Desulfosarcina ovata subsp. ovata: one gene and its partners. The protein of the gene in region 3 interacts with the protein of the main gene of each other region in a pairwise test. Links are inferred from orthologs where the notes say so. Each region holds a gene or a part of one and is shown on either strand. Other genes may lie near its edges.

Region 1 (4,389 bases), 2.8 Mb from region 3 along the record:
CGGCCACCAGCAGGATATCCGTGGGGCGCACCGTGGTACGAATTCGCGACAGCTCTTCCATCAACGCATCGTCGATATGCAACCGTCCGGCGGTATCCAGCAGCAGGGTGTCGCAACCGGCCTTCTGGGCGGCCACCCGGGCCTCCTGGCAGATTTTGACCGGATCCATGTCCGGCGTGGAATCAAACACCGGTACATCCAGCTGGGTGCCCAGCTTTTTGAGCTGGTCGATGGCCGCCGGCCGGTAGACGTCCGCCGGCACCAGGTACGGCTGCTTGCCGGTTTTGCGCAGCATCACCGACAATTTTCCGGCCGTGGTGGTCTTACCGGACCCCTGCAGGCCCACCAGCATGACCGCCACCGGCTTTTCGCCGGCCAGGTTCAACTCCTCGTGGGTCTCCCCCATGAGCTGGGTCAGCGACTCGTTGACAATCTTGACCACCTGCTGGCCAGGGGTCAGACTGCCCATCACCTCCTGCCCCAGGGCACGGGCCTTGATGTCAGCCACCAGTTTCTTGACCACCTGGTAGTGGACGTCAGCCTCCAGAAGGGCCATGCGGACTTCCCGCAGCCCGTCGGCAATATTCTTTTCAGAAAGCTTGCCATGTCCCTTGAGCTGCTTGAAGACCGAATTTAGTTTGTCGCTTAACGTGTCAAACATGACATTCCACCAGCCTGGTAAACTAAAACCTTGAAAGTAGATTTTTTTAAATGGTATGTCAAGATTTAAAAAGGGATGGGAAAGCGCACCGGATCAAAGGAAAAATCGATGCCGGGCCACCGCCGAACCCAGCCTCTGCAATTAATCGTTAACCGTTCCGGGTCGCTCGTGTCGGTCCGGCCCGTGGATCCCATATCATGGTCATAATATCAAGTAAAATCGACATCAAAACACTTTCCCGGCAGCAGCTTTGCGACTGGCTCGCGGCCCGTGGCATCCGCCCCTTCCGGGCCAACCAGATCTGGCAGTGGGTTTACACGCGCCAGACGGATCGTTTCGACGAGATGACCAACCTGGGAAAAGCGCTGCGCGCCGATCTTGAGACAGCATTCATCAATCCGCGGCTGGAAGTGGAAAACGAGGCGCTCAGCCAGGACGGCTCGCGGAAACTGCTCTTCAGGCTCGCCGACGGGCAGCACATCGAAACCGTGCTGATCCCTGAGAAAGACCATTATACCCTGTGCGTCTCCAGCCAGGTGGGCTGCGCCCAGGGATGCCGGTTCTGCATGACGGCCAAGGGTGGATTCGTGCGCCATCTCTCCGCGGCCGAAATCATCTCCCAGGTCCGCGACCTCCAAAAACGCGTTGACCGCCAGGGGGAGATGCCCCTTTCCAACATTGTCGTCATGGGCATGGGCGAACCGTTGGCCAACTATGACAATCTGGTCCAGGCCCTGGATGTGATCACCGACGGGGATTTCGGCCTCAAGTTTTCCACCCGGCGGGTGACCGTCTCCACCGCCGGCCTGGTTTCAAAGCTGCCGGATCTGGGACGCGACACCCGGGTCAACCTGGCCGTATCCCTGAATGCCGTCGATGACGAGACCCGCAGCCGGCTGATGCCGATCAATCGCCGGTTTCCCCTTGCCGACCTGATCACCGCCTGCCGCGATTATCCCCTGCCCCCCCGGCGTAAGATCACCTTTGAATACATCCTTATGAAAGGCGTCAACGACAGCCTTGAGGATGCCCGGCGCCTGGTCAAGCTGTTGCGCCCGGTCAAGGCCAAAATCAACCTGATCCCCTTCAACGAACACCCGGGCAGCGACTTCCGACGCCCTTCATCTTCCCAGATAAGCGCCTTTCAGGAACTTCTGGCCGCCCATCACTATACGGTCATCGTCCGCCACAGCAAGGGTCAGGACATTGGCGCCGCCTGCGGCCAGCTGAAAGCCAAGTTGGTATCCGAGGGCAAATAACGATCTTTCGGTAACGACCGCTTTTCACGAAAGCCTGTTGCGCCGGCATGGGTGCGCGGGGCCGAAAAGAGGTTGACATTTATTTAGTCACATATTATTTAGCCTCATAAATAATATGTGACTAAATAATAGGGCGCAAAATAAAAAAGGGGGAACAATGGATTCGGAAATCAAGCGGCTGACCACGCGAATGGATGTGGATCAATATTCCCGCCGGTTCAAGGCGCTGTTTCCGGAATTGGACATGAATTTCATGGTGAACTTCGGCAGTACCATGCTGATGCTGCATACCCTCATGGTGTTGACCGAAAGCTACTTCCAGAGCGTCGGAACCTCCAAAGGGCGCTTTCTCATCCTGATTCGTCTGCTCGCCGTTGATTCTCCCCAAGGGGAAAGCATCTCCGAATTACGGCCGTTTTACCCGATTACCTACGCGGCCATGTCCGGCGTCCTGGATACCCTGGAAAAGGACGGCATGATCGAGCGGCTACCCCATCCAACCGACCGCCGCAAGGTGAACATCCGAATCACCGACGCCGGCCGGAGGTTCATGATGGACTTCATTCCGAAGCATCTGGCGAACCTGAAGACCATATCCGCACTGCTCACGGACGATGACCGGGCACGGTTTCCGGAAATCCTGCAGAAAACCATCACCGGTTTCGGCCGGTTTCTTTCGAAAGACACGCCACCGTCGGATCAAGCGGAATGAAAGCTGGAGGTTCAGGATGAGACCATCTGACCATCGCAAATGGTTTTTCCCATACCGGAGCTTGGTATTGTTCGCCGCCTGGCTGCTGGTCGTCGCCGGCTGCACGACCGTGGGACCGGATTACGAGACACCCGATCTATCCGGGCAGCATCACGCAGACTGGATCGCGCATCCGCAACACGCAGAAACCACCTCATTGACGCCGTCCACACCGGCGAACCGGTGGTGGACGCAATTCGAGGATGTCGCGCTTGAAAGGCTGGTCGGTCGGCTCTTCGCGAGCAATATCGATCTGGCCGAGGCGCGCCAGTGTATTGTCGAGGCGCGTGCCCGCCGCGGCATCGTGAATGCCGACCGCCTGCCCCAGGTGGATGTGGAGGCGGCCATGCGCACCGCCGGGACCGGGGAAGAGGCCTTGAATTTTCAGGGCCCCTCACCCGGCGAAGAAATAGACGTCTATTCGGTCGGTGCCCTGGCCGGCTGGGAATTGGATCTGTGGGGGCGTGTGGCCCGGTTGGCGGAAGCCGCTGACCGCGACATTGAGGCCCAATACGGCGATTACGGCCATGCCAGGGTATCCCTGGCCGCGGAACTGGCCCTCGGGTACGTGGATGCGCGCGCCCTGGAAGCGCGGCTTTGCCTGCTGGATCGGCAACTCGGACTGCTCGAAAAATCCCTGCAACTGAGCCGATTGTGCCGGCAGGTGGGATCCGGGACGGAGCTGGCGCTGATGCAGGTACAACAGCGGCTCGACCAGATCCGGTCAAAGCGGCCCGAACTGGTTCGGGCCAGGGGCGTGGCGATGCACCGAATCGCCGTTTTGATCGGAACGCCGCCCACGAAGGAACTCATTCCGCCCGGCACGCTGCCAAAGCCGCCGCACATGATCGGCATCGGACTGCCGGCGGATCTGATTACCCGTCGGGCCGATGTCCGTCGGGCCGAAATGCAATATGCAGCGGCCGTGGCCCGCGTCGGGGCGGCGGTGGCGGATCGCTATCCCCGACTATCCCTGTCCGGTTCCTTGTATTTTCAAACCGACAGCGCCGATGGCATCTTTGATATGGACGCCCTGATTTATTCCCTCGGACCGGGGTTGCGGTTTCCCCTTTTCGATAGCGGCCAGATCAAACAGACGATCCGCGTCCGTGAATCCCAGGCCGAACAGGCCCGTCTCCACCTTCAGGGGACCTTGCTCAAGGCAGTCGGGGAAGTGGAGGATGCGGCGGTCGGGGTCGTGCAGAATCAACAGCGGGTGGCGCATTTGCGCCAAACCGACAAGGATGCCCGCAGGCAGGTCGAACTCGCCGAACAACGCTATGACGCGGGCCTGGAAAGCCTGATTCAGGTGATCGATGCGCAGTGTGATCGGGTCACTGTCGAAGATGCGCTGATAATTGCCAGGCAGCACCAACTCGGCGGTATCATCCGCCTGTACCGTGCCCTGGGCGGCGGGTGGGAGACGACTGCCCCCGGTCGGGCCGCCTTTGCCGCCATTCAAGGAGGTGACCGAAGATGAAGAAACCAAAGAAAACGATCATGGGGGTGCTGATACTGCTGCTGGCCATCGGGACCGGAGGCTATCTGTGGAAAACCGTGCGGTCGCATGAGCCGGCCGATGATGGGCTGACCCTCTACGGAAACGTTGACATCCGGGATGCACAACTGGCGTTCAAGGAACAGGAGGTCGTCCGCGAGGTGCTGGTCGAGGAAGGCGACACGGTCACCCAGGGGCAGATTCTCGCCCGACTGGACAG
Region 2 (4,394 bases), 1.2 Mb from region 3 along the record:
GGCTCACCGGCTTTTCTACATGATGATGAAGTCCATTAGCCCGAAAATGCGTAAAGCTGCCGTGCTGGAATTGTTGAAAACAGTGCCGCTTTCTGCCCCGCCCGGCACGGCGACCCTATACAGCGATCTGGGCTTCATGCTGCTTTGCCGGCTGGTCGAAAGGGTGGCCGGCTGTCCCATGGACCGCTTTCTGGCCGATCGGGTTTACGGACCCATGGGGATTGGCGACCTGTTTTTCATCGATCTTTTTTCCGGCACGCGTTCCGATCGCACTTTTGCCGCCACGGAACTCTGTCCAGTGAGAAACCGCCTGCTGGTCGGCGAAGTCCATGATGACAACGCCTGGGCGGTCGGCGGGATCGACGGGCAGGCCGGTCTGTTCGGCACGGCCGAGGCGGTTTTTGACCTGCTCTGCCGGCTGGCCAAGGGGCTTCGCGGGGTACCGGACGATGCGCTTTTCTCACGACAAATGCTTGGTCAGATGTTATATGGAGAAACGCAACGCAGCTTTACCCTTGGTTTTGACCGACCGGCGGTGGCCGGCTCCAGCGCCGGGTGCCATTTCTCGGCCGACACCATCGGGCACCTGGGATTTACCGGGACCTCTTTCTGGATGGATCTCAAACAGGATGTTACCGTGATCCTGCTGACCAATAGGGTGCACCCCTTCCGGTGGAACAACCGATTGCGTCAATTCCGCCCCATGATCCACGACAGGATCATGGAACAAATTGGAATTCAATCGAATTAAAGCTGATTTCAACAAATTAAGGCTTGAAATGACCGGATGTTTCTGGTACCCGTTCAAAAAGTGTGCCCTCCGGGCAAAGCGGCCATTCGGGGACGTTACGAATCAATTACAATAAGAGGCGGCATGAACTTTATCGATTCCGTTCTGGGAGTCTTTTCCAGCGATCTGGCCATTGATCTGGGCACGGCCAACACGCTTGTTTACGTCAAAGGCAAAGGCATTGTTCTCAGTGAACCTTCGGTGGTGGCCGTGCGTACGGACAATCGCACCAAAAACCGGGTTTTGGCTGTCGGCTTGGAAGCAAAGAATATGCTGGGCCGCACGCCGGGAAATATCGTGGCCATTCGTCCCATGCGTGATGGAGTGATTGCCGATTTTGAAGTGACCGAGGCCATGCTGCGTCACTTCATCCACAAGGTGCACAACCGGCGGACCTTTGTCCGGCCGCGCATCATCGTCGCCGTGCCGTCGGGCATCACCCAGGTGGAAAAGCGTGCCGTGCGCGAATCGGCGGAGTCGGCCGGCGCCCGCGAGGTTTTTCTCATCGAGGAGCCCATGGCGGCGGCCATCGGCGCCGACCTGCCGATCACCGAGCCCACCTGTAATATGGTGGTGGACATCGGCGGCGGTACCACCGAGGTGGCGGTCATCTCCCTGGCCGGTATCGTCTACAGCCGCTCCCTGCGGGTGGCCGGCGACAAGATGGACGAGGCCATCATCCAGTATGTCAAACGCAAGTATAACCTGCTCATCGGTGAGCGTACGGCCGAGATCATCAAAACCACCATCGGTAATGCCTATCCGGATCCCAACAAGGTGGAGACCATCGAGGTCAAGGGGCGTGACCTGGTGACCGGTATTCCCAAGATTCTGGCCATCGATTCCGAAGAGATTCGCGAGGCCATATCCGAGCAGATCGAAGCCATTGTTGAAACGGTGAAAATCGCCCTGGAGCAGACACCGCCGGAACTGGCCGCCGATATTGTTGACCGCGGCATCGTGCTGACCGGTGGAGGCGCCCTGCTGAAAAATCTCGACAAACTGCTTCGGGAAGAAAGTGGTTTGCCCATTACGGTGACCGAAGATCCCCTTTCCACCGTGGCCCTGGGCTCCGGCAAGGCGCTGGACAGCATCGAAATCCTCAAACAGGTTATTATCATCTAACCCATGTTTTCAAAAAGGATGATTCTGGTTGCCGTGGTGATCGTTCTGGTCGCGGTGAACGTCATCCTCCTGACCATAACGGGCAAACATGCCCAGGCCCCTGCCGGCCTTGGCCGGGGCGCGATGATCATCGTCTCCCCATTTCAAAAGCATCTTACCGCCTTCATGCAGTCGATCAAGTCGGTTTGGCAGCGTTACTTTTTCCTGGTTTCCACGGCCGAGGAAAACCGGCAATTGAAAAAAAAACTGGGTGAAAGTCTGCAGAAGCTCAACCGGTGCAGTGAGACCGAACTGGCCAATGCCCGGTTGCGCCACCTGCTGGACTTTGACGACGAGACCCCCCGAAGCATGATTGCCGCCCAGGTGGTGGGCAAGGACCCGTCGCCCTGGTCCAAAACGATCATTGTGGACAAAGGCACCGTCAATGACATCCGCCAGGGACTTCCCGTGGTGGTCCCCGAGGGGATTGTGGGCGTGGTGGTCGAGGCCTCGGGGCACTTTGCCAAGGTGCTTTTGCTGATCGATCCCAACAGTGCCGTCGACGCCCTGGTCCAGAAGACCCGTGCGCGCGGCATCGTCAAGGGCGGCGGTGCCGATTTCTGCATTTTCGATTACGTGTTGCGCAAACACGAAATCCGTGTCGGGGATACGGTGGTTTCATCAGGCCTTGACGGCGTTTTCCCCAAGGGCCTGCGGGTGGGGCGCATCTCTGAAGTCGTGCGGTCGAACGCCGGTATTTTTCAAAAGGTGTCGGTCACGCCGGACGTGGACTTCGAGATTCTTGAAGAGGTGTTTGTCATATATAAACCGGCCGTTGAGATGTTTCACGGTGGACGATGATAGTTGCCTATCTGTTGCTTGTCTGTCTTGGGTTGATCATCCTTCAAACCACCCTGTTGGTGGGAGGGGCGGCCTATTTGTATGATCTGTTTGCTCCGTTCGTGGTTTATCTGGCGGTCTGCCAGCGGCCCCGGGAAGCCCTCCCGGCGCTTCTTGTGGGGGGGCTGGTGATGGACGGAATTTCCGGTGGTGTGTTCGGTGTCTACCTGAGTGTCTACCTGTGGATGTATGCGGGCGGGCGTTGGGCCATTCAGTTCCTGCATGTGGGCAATGTGATTCTGATGCCGCTGCTGGTGATCGCCGGTGTGGCGTTTGAGAGCCTGGCAGTCGCCTTTTCGGCCGTTGTGCTGGCTTCGGCGGCATGGCCGGTGGAGTCCCTTTTTTCTGTCGTTGCCGGACAGATCCTCTGGGGTACGGTTACCGGTCCCTTCCTCATGCTGCTGTTTATCCGTGGGCAGAAAACCGTCGATGGATTGGGGAAATCGTATTTCGCCCGGAAAAATTCATTGGGAAATCCTTGACCAATTACCTGGACAATGTGGACAGTGAGTGGTTCAGCCAGCGACTCAGCGTGGCGCTAACCATTGTGGTGGCTGCGTTCGTAATCCTGATTGCCCGTCTGTTTTACCTTCAGGTCATCAACGGGGCGGAACTTCGCCGTCAGTCGGAGATCAACAGCATCCGCCTGAAAAATGTCGATGCCACCCGGGGGTTGATTTACGACTGCCAGGGCCGCCTTCTGGCGGATAATCGGCCGGCCTACGATTTGAATATCATCGTCAAGGATGCCGGCCCCCTCGAGCCCACCATTGCCAAATTGTCAGATTACTCCGGTATCCCCGAGGCGCAGTTGTGGGCGCAGCTGGAAAAGGCCAAGGGTTCCCGGGCCTATAAACCGGTGCTGCTCAAACCGGATATCAGTCGTGATGAACTGGCTGCCATTGAGGTCAACCGCTGGGACCTGCCCGGCATCATGGTGAACATTTCGCCGCGCAGGGATTACGTGTTCAGTCCCAGCGCGGCCCACATTCTGGGTTATATGGGGGAGATCAACGTCGATGAGTTGAAGCAAAAGCGCCATCAGGGGTGCAAAACCGGCGACTATATCGGCAAGTACGGCATTGAACGCGCAAGGGAGCCGTGGCTGCGCGGCAAACGCGGCGGTCAGCAGGTGGAGGTCAATGCCACCGGCCAGGTGGTCCGGGTGCTCAGTACGGTGGATGCGGTTCCGGGAAACAACGTGGTGCTCTCCATCGACCATGCCCTCCAGGTGGTGGCCGAGGAACTGCTGGTCGACCAGGCCGGTGCGGCAGTGGCGGTGGAACCCGATACCGGCCAGGTTCTGGCCATGGTTTCGAGTCCCTCTTTTGACCAGAACGCCTTTATTTCGGGGATGAGCCACGATGCATGGAACGTATTGATCTCCGATCCGCAGCATCCGCTGGAGAATAAGGCCATTCAGGCCGAATACCCCCCCGCTTCGACGTATAAGATCATTGCCGCTGCCGCCGGTCTTGAAGAAGGGCTGATTGACGAAAGCAGTTCGGTCTTCTGCCCCGGTTTTCTCAAATTCGGCAATCGCACCTATCGCTGCTGGAAACGTTGGGGACATGGGGAAGTGGACATCTACAAGGCACTC
Region 3 (5,546 bases):
GCAGGCCATCAAGCTCGGATTCGGCCACTTTCGGGAGAAGTGCGCGGCCTTGGGGGCACTGCACCGCCGGATGCATGCCGACAGCCGTCTGGCCAACTGCCAGACCATTGACCTGTTTGACATCAATCGCATCGTGATCACGATGGCGCCGGCCGCTTCATCCGATTCGGCGTCCGAGGAGGTGAAAGTTGCAGGGACCTAGAGAAGGAAACATTATCGTCGGCCTGGATATCGGCACCACCAAAATCTGTGCGGTGGTGGGCGAAGTGGTGGGCCGGGATATCCATATTATCGGCATCGGCACGCATCCATCCATCGGATTGCGCAAAGGGGTGGTGGTCAATATCGAATCCACGGTGGAGTCGATCAAAAAGGCCGTGGAAGAAGCCGAGCTGATGGCCGGCTGTGAAATTTCGTCGGTCTATGCCGGGATTGCCGGCGGACACATTACCGGCTTCAACAGCCGTGGGATCGTGGCCATCAAGGGCCCGGAGATTACCCCCCAGGACGTGGAACGGGTCATCGATGCGGCCCGCGCCGTGGCCATTCCCATGGACCGGGAAGTGATTCACGTCCTGCCCCAGGAGTATATTGTCGACGATCAGGTGGGGATCCAGAACCCGGTGGGCATGGCCGGTGTCCGCCTGGAGGCCAAGATCCATATCGTCACCGGGGCGGTGACCTCGGCCCACAATATCGTCAAATGCGCCAACCGGGCCGGCCTGGACGTGTGTGACATCGTTCTGGAAAGCCTGGCCTCGGGGGAAGCGGTGCTGACTGCGGAAGAGAAACAGTTGGGCACCGGCCTTATCGATCTGGGGGGCGGAACCAGTGACCTAGCGATTTTTTCGGGCAAGAATATCCGGCACACCTTCGTGCTGGCCCTAGGGGGCGACAACCTGACCAACGATATCGCCATCGGGCTCCGTGCACCGATCAACGATGCCGAGCAGATCAAACGCAAATACGGCACCTGCGACCATGCCGCGATCAGCTCGGACGACACCATCGAGGTGCCGGGCATGGGTGGCCGACAGGCGCGCAAGCTGCCGCGCCAGATCCTGGGCGAGATTCTGGAGCCACGTATGGAGGAGATTTTTACCCTGCTGCAGCGGGAGATCTACCGCGCCGGCATGGAAAACATGATCGCCTCGGGCATGGTGCTGACCGGGGGAACCTCGCTTCTGGACGGCACCGCCGATATCGCCGAGGGGGTCTTCGGCGTCCCGACCCGTCTGGGGCGACCCCAGGGAATCAGCGGCCTCACCGATGTGGTGAACAATCCCATGTACGCCACCGGCGTGGGGCTGGTTATTTACGGCGCCAGAAAAGAGCCGGAGAAGAAGTTCCGCATTCGCGACCGAAACATTTTCAACAGCCTCATCGCGCGAATGAAAAAATGGTTTAAGGAGGTCATCTGATCATGGGCAGATCCGGTGGCCCGACATCGTTCACCGGCGACGGTGACAACACTCACGCCGACGGCGTACAGGCAGACGCCGTTATGGGCAACAATGCAAAGGGGGAGACAATGACAGGAATGTTTTCGTATGTGGAAAATGATCAATCGGCAAAAATCAAGGTGATCGGCGTCGGCGGTGCCGGCGGCAACGCCATCAACAACATGATCGCCAGCAGCCTGCAGGGGGTCAAGTTCATTACCGCCAATACGGATGCCCAGGCCCTGGATATCTCACAGGCCGAGATGCGCATCCAGCTGGGCACCCAGATCACCGAAGGGCTTGGCGCCGGTGCCAACCCCCAGGTCGGGCGCGAAGCCGCACTGGAAAATGCGGAGATGATCAAGGACGCCCTGTCTGATTCGCACATGGTATTCATCACCGCCGGATTTGGCGGCGGGACGGGAACCGGTGCGGCACCGGTGATCGCCCGGCTGTGCAAGGAGATGGGGATCCTGACCGTGGCCGTGGTCACGCGGCCGTTCTCCTTCGAGGGACGCAAACGCGCCAAACAGGCGGACGAGGGGCTTGCCGAACTGAAGAAGGCGGCCGACACGGTGATCACCATTCCCAATGACCGGTTGCGCGGCCTGGCATCGAAGAACGCCAAGATGGTGGACATGTTCAAGAAAGCAGACGAGATCCTGCTCCATTCGGTCAAGGGCATCACCGACCTGATCATGATGCCCGGTCTGGTCAACCTCGATTTTGCCGACGTCAAGACCACCATGAGCCGGGCCGGCATGGCCATCATGGGGATCGGTATTTCCAGCGGCGAGAATCGGGCGCTGGAAGCCGCCGAGCGGGCCATTTCGCATCCGCTTCTGGAAGATATCAATATCTCCGGCGCCAAGGGCGTGTTGATGAACATCACCTCCAACAGCAGCCTGACCATGGAGGAGATGACCGAAGCCTCCGAGCGCATCTACAACGAGGTGGGCGAGGATGCCGAGATCATCTGGGGCGCGGTGATCGACGACAGCGTCGGCGAGGAGATGAGCGTTACCGTGATTGCCACCGGCATCGGTGAAGATGACAAGGAAAAAGAGAAGCAAAGAGAGGTCGTGTCGCGAGTGCTGGACCCTACTTACGGCGGAAAGGTTCGCGATATCACCCCGGCCGATCTGGCCCGTTCGGCGGAGCTGGATGAGCCCACCTTTATCCGCCGCCGGCAGGCTGTCAACGCAGATCCGTCCAGCGAAATCTACCGCGAGTACAAGGGCATCGTCATCGATAACGACGACCTGGACGTGCCCACGTTTTTGCGGCGCAAAGCGGACTGATGGCCCATGGGAATCCGCCATCGACTGCCGGCGAGGCAGTGGTGGCCACAGGACGTCATAGATGGTCGTAAACCCAGCCCCGGTGGAACGCGGGGTGATCCGCAAACCGGCTGCCGGTCGTTTGCGGGTGGCCCTGGTGTATCCCCACCACTATCATGTGGGCATGTCCAACCTGGGCTTCCAGACGGTTTACCGGCTGATCAATGACGTTGATCATATCGTTTGTGAAAGGGCTTTTTTACCGGAACAGGATGGCGGTAAAATTCATCGGGTGCTGACCGTCGAGTCCCAGACGCCCATCGAAGACTTCGACATTATCGCGTTCTCCATCTCGTATGAGAACGATGTACCCGCGGTGCTTACCATCCTGGAAACAGCAGGACTCCCCCTGTCGGCCGCCCGGCGTGGCGCCACTCTCCCCCTTGTGCTGGCAGGGGGAGTCTTCTGCTTTCTCAATCCCGAACCGCTGGCACCCTTTATCGACGCTTTTCTGCTGGGGGAGGCAGAGGCGCTGATCCACCCGGTTTTTGAGATTTTAGACCCACGGGCTGAAAAGCGCGAACTTCTCATGGCGCTGGCCCGGGAGGTCCCCGGCGTGTATGTTCCCGCCTTTTACACGCCGCGGTATCACGGCGACGGGACCCTGGCGGCCGTTGATCCTGCCGCAGGGGTGCCCGCCACGGTCAAACGGGTCATGGTACCGGACCTGTCAACGGTTCCCACCGCCAGTACCATTTTGACTCCGGACACCACTTTTGAGAATACCTATCTGATCGAGGTCTCCCGCGGATGTCCGCATGGCTGCCGGTTCTGCAGTGCCGGCTACGTCTATCGGCCGCCACGCTTCCGTCCCCTGAATCTTCTGGACCACCAGGTGGACGAGGGGTGTGCCCTGACCGATCGCATCGGGCTGGTGGGGGCGGCGGTTTCCGATCTGCCGGGTATCCGTGAACTGTGCAGCCGCGATCGGGGCCGTGATATCCATTTCGCGTTCAGCAGCCTGCGGGCGGATGCCCTGGATGGCCCATTGATCGAAGCCCTCAGGAAAAGCCGGGTCAAAACCGCGACGATTGCCCCGGATGCCGGCAGCGAGCGCATGCGGCGGGTGATCAACAAAGGGGTGACCGAAGATCACGTCCTGACGGCAACCGAAACGCTGGTGGCCGCCGGCATTCCCAACCTGAAGGTCTACTTCATGATCGGCCTGCCCACGGAAACCGATGACGACGTCACCGCCATTGTGGACCTGGTCAAACGGATCAAACACCGGTTTCTCAAAACCAGTCGCGGCAAAGGGCACATGGGTGAGATTACGGTGAGCGTGAGTTGCTTCGTTCCCAAACCCTTCACGCCTTTCCAGTGGGCGGCCATGGATGAGGTCAGGATCCTCAAACGCAAAATCAAGGTCATCCAGTCCGGGCTGAGAAAAACGGCCAACGTGCGCGTGCATGCCGATGTGCCGCGTTGGGCCTACCTTCAGGCACTGATCGCCCGGGGCGACCGCCGCGTGGCCGAGATCCTGCTCCTGGCCCACCGCAACCGGGGCAACTGGCCCCAGACCTATAAGGCATCGGCGATCAATCCGCACTTCTATGTTCATCGCGAGCGCGAACCGGAGGAGCATTTCCCCTGGGAATTTATCGATCAGGGGATTGATCGGGCCTACCTTTTAAAGGAGTATCGACAGGCCCTGGACGCCCGCCCCTCGGCGCCTTGTCCGGCCGATCCGTCGCGCTGCAGCATTTGCGGCGTGTGCAAGGGAACAGCGGTCAATTCATCATGTAGAAACCGAGGGTGACATCGCACGGATCATCCCCCTCGAACTGGCAGCCAACGGTCGAACCGGATATGGAACGCACCACGACGGTTTTCTGGATCGTTGAGCGGGCCGTATTGTCCAGATTGAACTTGACCTGAAAGCGATTCCCCTCCGAAACTGTCTGTGAACCGACGATTTTGAAGCCGACCCCACGGCGGGAAAGGTTCAATACTTCAATCCTGCACCAGTCATCGGCCATTGGCATCCGGCCGTCGCCACTGCCGCGGATGAGCACGCCATCCAGATGGACGGTTTTGCGGACCCCCCGGCGCAGTTCAATCTTCACCACCATGGTGGTGTTACAGACGCAGGTCGCTTTCAGGCAACTGCCCAGCGCGCGAATTTCCGAGATGTCCAGGCGTCGTTGGCGATTGCAGGACCTGCAGGCGAGATGGGCGAACTGGCCGTCCTTGAGCGGAAGTGTCCGATCCGGGGTGTCGTCGGCACCGGCTTCCTGAAAGCGCCAATCGGTCGCCGGTGTTCCGTTTTGATCGGTCTCGTCATCGATGATTTCGATGGGGCCTTCGTATTCGTATGAGGTGTTGCCATCTGGCGGTACGGCCGCAGGCGGCTCGAAGAACCGGAGAAGCTGGGCCTGGACCCCCTCGGCGCTGTTTTCGGTCTGCCTGCGGAGCAGGGCACCCACGATGGCGCCGCCCACCAGGGAAAGCATGCGGCGGTTTTCAGCAGACCAGTCGACGGGCTGCCGGACGGCATCACACCCGATGATCCCCAGCAGTTGGCGGCCGCAAAACAGTGGCGCGATCAACAGCGCCTTGGCATCTATGGCCTGAAACCCATCAAAATCACCGCGCTCGACTGATGTGAGGGTGGCCATGTCGGCAACGCTGACGACCTGACGTTTTTTCAACCGGCGCACAATGGGCAGGATGGTGCGGATGTTCATATTTTGTAAATGGGGTGCGGTGATGTGGTTCCCCAGCCATTCATGGGTGACGGAGAAGCGGGTTTTTTGCGTATGGA

What was found. Proteins that work in one complex are often made in the same cells at the same time.
Region 1: the proteins of ftsZ (region 3) and rlmN interact in binary tests that used the Escherichia coli proteins (3 or more experiments, as listed by UniProt). The link is inferred for Desulfosarcina ovata subsp. ovata from one-to-one orthologs.
Region 2: the proteins of ftsZ (region 3) and GN112_RS29255 interact in binary tests that used the Escherichia coli proteins (3 or more experiments, as listed by UniProt). The link is inferred for Desulfosarcina ovata subsp. ovata from one-to-one orthologs.

What each region holds. Positions count from the first base shown.
Region 1 is NZ_AP021879.1:2,674,442-2,678,830, forward strand. The notes cover bases 105-2,889. They hold rlmN (dual-specificity RNA methyltransferase RlmN), read left to right. Parts: upstream 105-858; coding sequence 859-1,920; downstream 1,921-2,889. Other genes in these bases: ffh (signal recognition particle protein), read right to left, coding at 105-661; GN112_RS11975 (MarR family winged helix-turn-helix transcriptional regulator), read left to right, coding at 2,078-2,632; GN112_RS11980 (efflux transporter outer membrane subunit), read left to right, coding at 2,649-2,889. Outside these bases: more of ffh, read right to left, coding at 1-104; more of GN112_RS11980, read left to right, coding at 2,890-4,151; GN112_RS11985 (HlyD family secretion protein), read left to right, coding at 4,148-4,389.
Region 2 is NZ_AP021879.1:6,667,094-6,671,487, forward strand. The notes cover bases 105-2,894. They hold GN112_RS29255 (rod shape-determining protein), read left to right. Parts: upstream 105-874; coding sequence 875-1,915; downstream 1,916-2,894. Other genes in these bases: GN112_RS29250 (serine hydrolase domain-containing protein), read left to right, coding at 105-751; mreC (rod shape-determining protein MreC), read left to right, coding at 1,919-2,755; GN112_RS34640 (hypothetical protein), read left to right, coding at 2,752-2,894. Also shown: more of GN112_RS29250, read left to right, coding at 1-104; more of GN112_RS34640, read left to right, coding at 2,895-3,276; mrdA (penicillin-binding protein 2), read left to right, coding at 3,273-4,394. UniProt on the Escherichia coli protein: Forms membrane-associated dynamic filaments that are essential for cell shape determination. Acts by regulating cell wall synthesis and cell elongation, and thus cell shape.
Region 3 is NZ_AP021879.1:5,479,016-5,484,561, forward strand. The notes cover bases 812-3,641. They hold ftsZ (cell division protein FtsZ), read left to right. Parts: upstream 812-1,540; coding sequence 1,541-2,743; downstream 2,744-3,641. Other genes in these bases: ftsA (cell division protein FtsA), read left to right, coding at 812-1,421; GN112_RS24110 (radical SAM protein), read left to right, coding at 2,805-3,641. In the rest of the region: GN112_RS24095 (cell division protein FtsQ/DivIB), read left to right, coding at 1-202; more of ftsA, read left to right, coding at 189-811; more of GN112_RS24110, read left to right, coding at 3,642-4,541; GN112_RS24115 (GAF domain-containing protein), read right to left, coding at 4,513-5,546. UniProt on the Escherichia coli protein: Essential cell division protein that forms a contractile ring structure (Z ring) at the future cell division site. The regulation of the ring assembly controls the timing and the location of cell division.